Regions from separate parts of the Cupriavidus sp. SK-4 genome, predicted to be linked through region 2. Evidence: predicted binding sites of a transcription regulator. Region 2 holds the regulator's gene; each other region holds the start of a gene.
The links. The regulator FNR, encoded in region 2, switches genes on or off when oxygen is low (the NO sensors DNR and NnrR bind a similar motif). The targets are predictions, from matches to a motif close to TTGATNNNNATCAA.
Positions count from the first base shown of each region.

Region 1: the regulator FNR is predicted to act here: its motif matches at 1,258-1,271, upstream of CF68_RS18095 (universal stress protein).
Region 3: the regulator FNR is predicted to act here: its motif matches at 1,533-1,546, upstream of CF68_RS16350 (Kdo hydroxylase family protein).

Region 1 is NZ_JFJW01000084.1:5,010-8,283, reverse strand. Features, by position in the region: gene CF68_RS18100 (universal stress protein) at 1-334, opposite strand, end outside; gene CF68_RS18095 (universal stress protein) at 367-1,203, opposite strand; gene CF68_RS18090 (universal stress protein) at 1,518-1,973, shown strand; gene CF68_RS18085 (zinc-dependent alcohol dehydrogenase family protein) at 2,029-3,042, shown strand; gene CF68_RS18080 (phosphoribosyltransferase family protein) at 3,047-3,274, shown strand, end outside.
Region 2 is NZ_JFJW01000020.1:68,770-72,043, forward strand. Features, by position in the region: partial or broken gene CF68_RS38030 (4Fe-4S dicluster domain-containing protein) at 1-401, shown strand, start outside; gene CF68_RS04730 (membrane protein) at 488-697, shown strand; gene CF68_RS04735 (hypothetical protein) at 694-939, shown strand; gene fnr (fumarate/nitrate reduction transcriptional regulator Fnr) at 1,002-1,727, opposite strand; gene CF68_RS04745 (sulfite exporter TauE/SafE family protein) at 1,806-2,564, shown strand; gene scpB (SMC-Scp complex subunit ScpB) at 3,134-3,274, shown strand, end outside.
Region 3 is NZ_JFJW01000076.1:41,846-45,119, forward strand. Features, by position in the region: gene metK (methionine adenosyltransferase) at 294-1,457, shown strand; gene CF68_RS16350 (Kdo hydroxylase family protein) at 1,660-2,601, shown strand; gene CF68_RS16355 (coniferyl aldehyde dehydrogenase) at 2,602-3,274, opposite strand, start outside.

The sequences.
Region 1 (3,274 bases), on a different contig from region 2:
TGAGATCGGCGAAGCGGCCCTCGTCGGCAAGCGCCCAGCCAGACTCGGCGTCGACAACGATGTGTCGGGTGGGAATGGCCGGCGACACTTGCCTGGTCAGCGTGTCGAGTGCGTTCCTGTGAGCGGCAGCCAGTTTGTGCAAATGGCTCGCGGCAAGCACGGCGTATTGCCCGGCTTCTTCGCCCGCCCCACGAAACGGCTCCAGGTGCGTTCCTGTTGCAGTCAGTCCGACCACGCTGCCGCCGGACGTTGCGGCAAGCCGTGCTGCCGTTTCAATGCGCGCGGACCGTGCAGCATCTTCGCTGAGGTCGACAAGGATGGTTCTGAAGTCCATGACGTGATTCCACTCTTTGGTTTGACTTTGCATCATCGTGAAAACAACACTGGTGCCGTCATCGAGTCAAGCAACGTATGCGTGACACCGCCCAGCACCAGTTCCCGCATGCGACCGTGTCCGTAGGCACCCATCACGATCAAGTCGGCATTGAAATCCGCCGCGCGCGAAAGGATCAGTTCGCCGATGGTCAGGTCAGCCCCACCGGGACCGTGTTCGATTTCCACGGCGACGCCGTGGCGCTCCAGCACGCGTGCGGCATGGCCGACCGGGGTGGCGTCGGCTCTTGCCTCCTTGGCCGCAGTCTGTGCGCAAAGAATGCGCGCCTGTGCGCCGGCCATTAGCGGCACGGCGTCGTGAAGCGCCCGCGCGGCCTCGCGGCTGCCATTCCACGCCACGATAACCCGCGTACCCAGCGTTGGAAACGTGCCCGCGCACGGCACCACGAGCGTCGGTCGGCCAGTCTCCAGCAGCAGCGATTCCAGTAGCTGTCGGGCCACCGGACCTTCGGTATTGCCGGGGTCGTACTGGCCGGCAACGACCAGGCCGGCCTCGCGGGCCTCGCGCAGCACTGATGCCACGGCCCCCCGCTCCGCAGCACGCCACTCCGCGCGCACTGACATTGCCTGGGTTGCCGCCAGAAACTGCGCCCGGCCGTCCTCCCTGACCTGCTTGCGCCGGGCCAGATCGTCCGCAACATATTGCTGCGCGCCATCCATGAGGTAGAACCAGGCAGGATCGGGAATGAAACCGGCGTACATGCCGATCAGCCGGCACTGGCTGGCCGCCGCAACGCGCCCCGCCACTTCGAGCCGCTGCCGTGCCTGCGGATTGCTGTCCAGATGAACCAGGATGCTGTCGTAAGCCATGTTCGCCCTCTCGCTCAACTACAAACCAGTCTAGGTAGCAAGGCCGACCGGCGCTTGACCCGGATCAACGGTCCTGCCCTGCGGCGAATTGGCTCACGTATCGCCCTCCTGTGCGGTGCAGGCTACTGCGAGCAAAGGGGTATGTGGAGCCGTCAAGCCATGTGGCCATCACTCCAGTTCTGGTTGGGATCAATAACTCGGCACGCCTGCCGCTTCGCGTTGACGCATGTCAAGCGCGTATCGAAGCCGGCGTCTACGCTTGAATGCAGCGAATCGCAACATTGAGCCCATCCTTGCCCCTCAGGAGACCCATCATGTACCAGCGCATCCTGCTCGCCGTCGATGGCAGCCGTTCTTCCGACCTGGCACTGAGCCAGGCCATCATCATCGCCAAGGCAACCGGGGCCGAGGTCAAGGCGTTGTTCGTGGTAGACGACAGCGATGTGTTCTTCGAGGCCAGTTACTTCAACCCCAAGGAACTGGTCGACAACATCACCGCGCACGGCCGCAAGGCGCTGGACGCTGCCTCGTCCAGGCTCAGCGAAGCAGGCGTGCGCAACTCGGTGAAACTGGATGAAAAGCCGGTGGCGCCCGGCCGGATCTCGTTGACCATTGTCACCGAAGCCGATGCGTGGAATGCCGACCTGATCGTGCTTGGCACCCACGGCCGCCGCGGCGTCCGGCGCCTGCTGATGGGCAGCGTGTCGGAAGGCGTGCTTGCCAAGACCAGCAAGCCCGTGCTCCTGGTCCGCAGCGAAGTCGAAGGTTAGGCGCGCCACGGCGCCACAGGCGGCGAGGGAGTGCCACGCCATGCCCCACCAAACCATGCGTGCGATGGTCTTCGAGGGCGCAGGCCTGCCGCTGCGCCTTCACGAGTTGCCGGTTCCCGACCCGGGGCCCGGCGAACTTCGCATCGCCGTGGGGGCTTGCGGGGTGTGCCGGACCGACCTGCATATCGCCGACGGCGACCTGCGCCATCCCAAGCCGATGCTCATCCCGGGACATGAAATCGTCGGACAGGTGGATTCGTGCGGCGCCGGTGTCACCGCCTTCAAGCCGGGCGACCGCGTGGGTGTGCCCTGGCTCGGACATACTTGTGGCCGTTGTCGCTACTGCCTGCGTCATCACGAGAATCTTTGTGACGCGCCGCTATTCACTGGCTATACCCGCGATGGCGGCTATGCGGAGTACGTTGTTGCCGACAGCGGCTATTGCTTCCCGATTCCGCCCGGCTACGATGACGAACACGCCGCACCACTACTCTGCGCCGGCCTGATCGGCTACCGGACGCTGCGCATGGCGGGCGTAGCCAGCCATGCACACCGCATCGGCATCTACGGCTTTGGCGCCGCCGCTCATCTGGTGACGCAGATCGCGGTGGCACAAGGCCGCGAAGTCTACGCCTTCACCCGTGCGGGCGACGCAGGGGCCCAGCAACTCGCATACCAATCCGGCGCGTGCTGGGCCGGCTCGAGCGACCTCCAGTCGCCCGTGCCGCTGGACGCCGCGCTGATTTTCGCCCCGGTGGGCGCGCTGGTTCCCAATGCGCTGCGCGCCGTGGACAAGGGTGGCATCGTGGTCTGTGGCGGAATTCATATGAGCGATATCCCAGGCATGCCTTACCAACTGCTTTGGGAAGAAAGGCGCCTGTGTTCCGTAGCCAACCTCACGCGTGCCGACGGCATCGCGCTGATGGATATCGCCGCCCGGACCCCGCTGCATACGCACACCACCGCGTATCCGTTGGAGCAGGCCAACGAAGCACTGGCCGACCTGCGCGAGGGCCGGCTTACCGGCGCCGCCGTCCTGAAACTCCGTCAATACATCCTTGGCAGATAGATCGATGAGCCGTTACCAGACACGTTTTCAGGCGCGTGAGCATGCGGGCTCGGAACTGGCCTGGGCGTTGCGCGCGTATCGGGGAACCGGTGCCCTGGTCCTGGCGATTCCGCGCGGCGGCGTGCCGGTCGGGCGCGTTGTGGCCGACGCACTGGGCGCTGACTTCAACCTGGTGATGGCGCGCAGGATCGCTCCTGGCGTAGCACTGGACGACTCTGGCGCGACATGGTGC
Region 2 (3,274 bases):
GGGTGGTGCTGCTGGCCGGCTTCATGGCTTCGATCGCGCTGCGCACGCCGCTGAAGGTCGACATCATCCGCGACCGTGGTGCGCTGGGCCGTGAAGTGGAAGGCCGCTGGATCGAGAACGTCTATCGCCTGCAGCTGATCAACACGACCGAAGCGCCGATGCAGATCAGCGTGCGCGCCGACAGCGACGAGCTGAAGGACCTGACGGTGGAATACGACAAGCAGGCCGAATCGCTGGCGCCGACGTCCAACCGGTTGCTGCCGATCCGGATCCGCGTGCCGATCGAGGCCGCGGCGCAGGGCACGCACAAGATCAACGTGACAGTGACGAGCGAAGGCACGGAGCGGGGGCATGCCGAAATCCGGCAATCCACCAGTTTCATCGTTCCGCGCGATTTGTGAGGCTAGTGTCCTATTCCATGGCAAGGTATTTGCGGAACAGGGCACTAGGCAGGCGCGGACGTAGTCGTCAAGATAAAGGGGGCAAGATGAGTCAGCAAGGCAATCCGTGGTGGAAGGAGCCGTGGCCGTGGCTGTTGATGAGCGGCCCGCTGGTGGCGATGGTGGCGTGCGGCGTGACGATCTGGCTGGCGTCCACGCATCCGGACATGCCGGTACAGGGTGCAACGCGTCATGGCCTGGTGGTGGAGAAGGCCGATGCCACGCCGCCCAAGGCTGCCGCAGCGAGGCAGCCATGAGGTTGCGCTGGCTGATGTGGGTACTCTGGCCGGCGTTCCTGATGGCTGGCTTTGCGACCGCGACGGTGTTTTCGGTGGTGGACCCCGGTGATCTGAACTTCTTCGGCCAGCCGATCGAAGCGTCCCGCGAATCGGTCTACACCATCGGCTTCCTGATGGCCTGGGTGTTCTGCGCGTTGTCCAGCGGACTGACGCTCTACACCATGCCGACGCGGCTCAGCGATACCGACGAACTGGAATGAGCGGACTGGCGTGAAGTCTGCGCTGCCATGGCCGGATGCGGCACTGGCAGCGCCTTGGCCGCCTAGCAGGAGCGGCTGTAGAGTTGCTTGATGCCTTCGATATCCACCAGCTTGACGTGGCGCTGGCGAATCTGGATCAGGCCGGCTTCGGCAAAGCGGGAGAACAGGCGGCTGACGGTTTCGAGCTTCAGGCCCAGGTAGCTGCCGATCTCTTCGCGGCTCATGCGCATCACGAACTCGGACGCCGAATAGCCGCGCGCCGACAGGCGCTCAGAGAGGTTGATCAGGAAGGCGGCGAGGCGTTCCTCGGCGCGCATTGAGCCCAGCGTGACCAGCATCAGCTGGTCGTGCGTGATTTCCTTGCCCATCAGGCGCAGGAACTGCTGCTGCAGCGATGGCAGGTCTGCCGAGAGGGACTGCAATTCGCTCATGCGGACCACGCAGACTTCGGTATCTTCCAGCGCGGCGGCATCGGAGGCATGCTGCATCTCGCCCAGCCCGTCGAGACCGACGATTTCGCCGGGCAGGTGGAAGCCGGTAATCTGCGAGCGGCCGTCTTCGGTGGTGACGTGGGTCTTGAGCGTGCCAAAGCGCACGGCATAGACCGCGGTGAGCGGATCGCCCATGCGATACAGGGTTTCACCCTTGTGCACACGGATGCGTTCCTGCACCAGCGTGTCCATCTTGGCGAGGTCTTGCTGCGACATGCCGACCGGAAGGCACAGCTGCCCCATGGCACAGGTGGAGCAGCGGGGCGACATCTCGGTAACGGGAATGGAGGTGAGCAATTGGAACCTGCTAGAAATGGCAGCGTGGGCGCGATTAGGACATTTTACCGTGCGATGTGATGTGGTAGGGAGTAAGAATTGACATTTGGCGTGCTGATCAGCGTTTTTCTGCTGGCCTTGCTTGGCGGGGTCCACTGCGCCGCCATGTGCGGCGGCGTGGCACTGGCCGTGGAGCAACGCCGCGGCGCGACGGCGACGATCAGTCTGGTACCCAACCGCGCCGCCTGGCTGGGCGAGTTGCTGACCATGCACGTGGGCCGGATCTCGACCTATATGCTGCTTGGCGCCGCGCTCGGCGCGGTCGGTGCCTCGGCGTGGAAGCAGGACTACCTGCCGGTGCAGCGCTGGCTGTTTGGCGCGGGGAGCGTCATGCTGCTGTGGTCGGGCTGGCGGTTGCTGCGCGGCAACACTTTTACCGTCGACTGGCTGGAGCGGCTGGCGGCGCGCGCCAGCACCACGGTGGCGCGGCGGCTGGGTGGCCTGGCAGGCAGCATGCCGGCCTTTGTGCGGGCGCGCGGCGGCCTGGCGCAGCGCTATGGCGTGGGCCTGGCGTGGGGCCTGGTGCCGTGCGGCATGGTCTATGGGGCGCTTACGCTGGCGCTGCTGGCGGGCAACGCGGCGTCCGGGGCACTCGTGATGGGCGTGTTCGGGCTCGGCACACTGCCTAACCTGCTGGTGCTTTCCGGCCTGTCGGGCTACTTGCGCACGCTGTCGCGACGTCCCGGCGTGCGCCTGGGGGCCGGCCTGGCGGTGATGGCGTTCGGCGGTCTCGGCATTGCGCGAGCGGTGCTGCTGCCACATTCGCTGGCCGAGCATGGATTCTGCCTGGTGTTCTGAGGCGCCGGCGCCGCCCGGGCAACGGATGATGGTTGCAGGCGGGGGCGGGAATGCCATACAATCGCCAACATTGCGGTATCGCGCGGTGTAATATGAGCCGCGGTAAGCAGCGGGCGAGCAGCGCCAGGCGGCCTTCATACCAGAAGGCGCGTTCAGGGCAGGGGAAGCGGAAGGTTTTCGATGCCCGTCCCGTCCCCACAGTCCATCCGGTTCAAAAGATCTGGTTCAAAAGTCCGGCTGGCACTGCGGTGTTGGCGATGCCGGCCTTGCTCCCGATACCCGTTTTTCTTGCGTCCGAGGCCTTCAGTTCGCTGACAGTGACGTCCGATATGTGCGGATGCGCTACGCAAGAGGTTCGCTGGCCGGCCCATAACGGCATGCGAACGATCTCCTGCCGGAACGCCCGGCAACTCGATGCAAAGATAGGGAAGCGCACGGCCTTGGATGCAGCAGGTATCCGGCTAGCTGCGCAATGAGATGGCGGTGGCTTTCGCACCGCTGTATCCAAAATCTCCGGTGCCCCGGATTCGTCCGGGAGCAGGTGCAAAGACAGGCTGCACACCATCAACATGAATACCCAAGAGGCGAAGATCGTCCTCGAGACGGCGCTGATCTGCGCGCAGGAACCGTTGCGCGTCAATGATCTGCGGCGGCTGTTTGACGACGACGTCGGCGCAGACACCATCCGCGTGCTGCTTGATGAACTGCGC
Region 3 (3,274 bases), on a different contig from region 2:
ACGGGCGGGCCAACAGGCGTTTTTTTCGATGGCGGTATTCAGATCCGCGCGCAGCGTGCCGACATCCGGCAAGGCGCACGGCCAGCGCGCGCCAAGGCGGCGCTGGTGTTGCGCCGGCGCCCCTGGCGCGCTGCAACGAGTCCGGCAGGCGCGTATAATAGCGTGTATCGCCGAGTTAACTGACAACTTGCGGGGCGATGCGGCTCTGACCGGGCTGCCTGAAATACCGCTAAAGCGTCGCCGCCATGAACCGAACGTGCTGGCACGCAATAGCCAACCTGGAGAATAAGTTCGTGGCAAACGACTTCCTTTTTACTTCGGAATCCGTCTCCGAAGGCCATCCCGATAAGGTCGCCGACCAGATTTCCGACGCCGTCCTGGACGCCATCCTGGCGCAGGACAAGTATGCGCGTGTGGCGGCCGAGACGCTTTGCAACACCGGTCTGGTGGTGCTGGCGGGGGAAATCACCACGACCGCCAACGTCGACTATATCCAGATCGCGCGCGACACCATCAAGCGCATCGGCTACGACAATACCGAGTACGGGATCGACTACAAGGGCTGCGCGGTGCTGGTCGCCTATGACAAGCAATCGCCCGACATCGCCCAGGGCGTGGACCGAGCTTCCGACGACTACCTGAACCAGGGTGCCGGCGACCAGGGCCTGATGTTCGGCTACGCCTGCGACGAGACCCCGGAACTGATGCCGTTCCCGATCTACTACGCCCACCGCCTGGTCGAGCGCCAGTCGCTGCTGCGCCGCGACGGCCGCCTGCCCTGGCTGCGCCCGGACGCCAAGTCGCAGGTCACGGTGCGTTATGTCGACGGCAAGCCGCACAGCGTGGATACAGTGGTGCTGTCGACCCAGCATTCGCCGGACATCACCCAGGCCCAGATCCGCGAAGCGGTGATCGAAGAGATCATCAAGCCGGTGCTGCCGGCCGAGATGCTGAAGGAAACCAAGTACCTGGTGAATCCGACCGGGCGCTTCGTCATCGGCGGCCCGCAGGGCGACTGCGGCCTGACCGGGCGCAAGATCATCGTCGATACCTACGGCGGCGCTTCGCCCCACGGCGGCGGCGCGTTCTCGGGCAAGGACCCGTCCAAGGTCGACCGCTCGGCCGCCTACGCCGCGCGCTACGTGGCCAAGAACGTGGTGGCCTCGGGCCTGGCGCGCCAGTGCCAGGTGCAGGTCAGCTACGCCATCGGCGTGGCCCGCCCGATCAACGTGACGGTCTACACCGAAGGCACCGGCAAGATCCCCGACGCCAAGATTGCCGAACTGGTGCAGGAGCATTTCGACCTGCGTCCGAAGGGCATCGTGCAGATGCTGGACCTGCTGCGTCCGATCTATGAGAAGACTGCCGCCTACGGCCACTTCGGCCGCGAAGAGCCGGAATTCTCGTGGGAAGCGACCGACAAGGCGGCTGCCCTGCGCGCCGCGGCCGGCCTGTAAGCGCCACCCGCGCCAGCAGCACTGACGGCAAGCCCCGCCGGCCCGCAAGGGCCCGCGGGGTTTTTTTACGCGGGCTTGATCCTGGTCCAGTCGCCGCGTGACGCCGGCGCCACGGCTGACTGCAGGGAGTAAAATCCCGCCATCCCCAGCCGCCACGCCGGCGGCCGACCCCAAACACTGGTGACCGTTTCCAGAGGATGCCATGTCCGAAGCGCCTGTCCTTGCCCCCTCGACTTCAACCCAGCCGCCCGCCGCCGGCCAGCTCAACCTGATCCGCCCGCAGCCGTATACCGACTGGGCGCCGCAGGTCACGGCCGAGGAACGCGCCACGCTGCGCCGCGAGCTGGAGCAGGGCGCCGTGCTGTACTTCCCGAACCTGAATTTCCGTTTCCAGCCGGGCGAAGAGCGCTTCCTGGACAGCCGCTATTCCGACGGCAAGTCCAAGAACATCAACCTGCGCGCCGACGACACCGCGGTGCGCGGCGCCCAGGGCAGCCCGCAGGACCTGGCGGACCTGTACACGCTGATCCGCCGCTATGCCGACAACAGCGAATTGCTGGTGCGCACGCTGTTCCCGGAATACATCCCCCACATGACGCGCGCCGGCACCTCGCTGCGGCCCAGCGAGATCGCCGGGCGCCCGGTCAGCTGGCGCAAGGACGACACCCGCCTGCACGTGGACTCGTTCCCGTCCAACCCGATGCTGGGCAAGCGCCTGTTGCGCGTGTTCCACAATATCGACCCGGCCGCGGCGCGCGTGTGGCGCGTGGGCGAGCCGTTCGCCGATTTTGCGCAGAAGTTCGTGCCCAGGACCCATGGCATGTGGCCTGGCCAGGCGGCGTTGATGAAGCTGCTGCATATCACCAAGCGCAAGCGCTCGGAATACGACCATCGCATGCTGCAGCTGCATGACCTGGCCAAGGCCGACCTGGACTACCAGGCCAAGGTGCCGCAGCAGGAATTCCACTTCCCGCCGGGTTCCACCTGGATCGTCTTCAGCGACCAGCTGCTGCACGCGGCCATGCGCGGGCGGGCGATGATGGAGCAGACCATCTACCTGGCGCCGCAGGCGATTTCCGACCACACCCACTCGCCCGAGGCGGTGCTGTCGCGCATGCTCGGGCGGCCAATGCTGGTGTCCTGATCAACGCAGAAGCAGGCGCAACATCGTCTCGAAGGTCTTGCCGTAAGGCGGCTTGAGCAGGCCGGCGCCGTTCAGGCCGGCCTGGTGGAACACCGGCTTCACCTTGGAGAAGGTGTCGAAGCCCGCCTGGCCGTGATAGGCGCCCATGCCGCTGGCGCCGACCCCGCCGAAGGGCAGGCCGTCCTGGGCGATATGGAACAGCGTGTCGTTGATCGTGACGCCGCCGGCAACGGTCTGGTTCATCACATGGCCGATGGCGCCGCGGTCGCGCTCGAACAGGTATAACGCCAGCGGGCGCGGGCGCGCATTGATGTAGTCCACCGCCTCGTCCAGGGTGCGGTATGTTACCACGGGCAGCACCGGCCCGAAGATCTCCTCGCGCATCGCCGTGACGCCTTCGGGCGCATCCAGCAGCAGCACCGGCGGCAGGCGCCGCGCCTGCGCGTCCGGCTGGGCATCGGACAGCGGCACCACGGTGGCCCCTTGCGCCGCGGCTTCGTCCACCAGCGCCGCCAGGCGCGCGAAGTGGCGCGGGCTGATGATGCTGGTGTAGTCCCCGTTGCGCGCCAGGTCCGGATAGAGCCGGCCCACGCACTGGCGTGCGGCCTCCACCAGCTGCCCGCGCAGGTCTTCCGGCACGAGCACGTAGTCTGGCGCGATGCAGGTCTGGCCC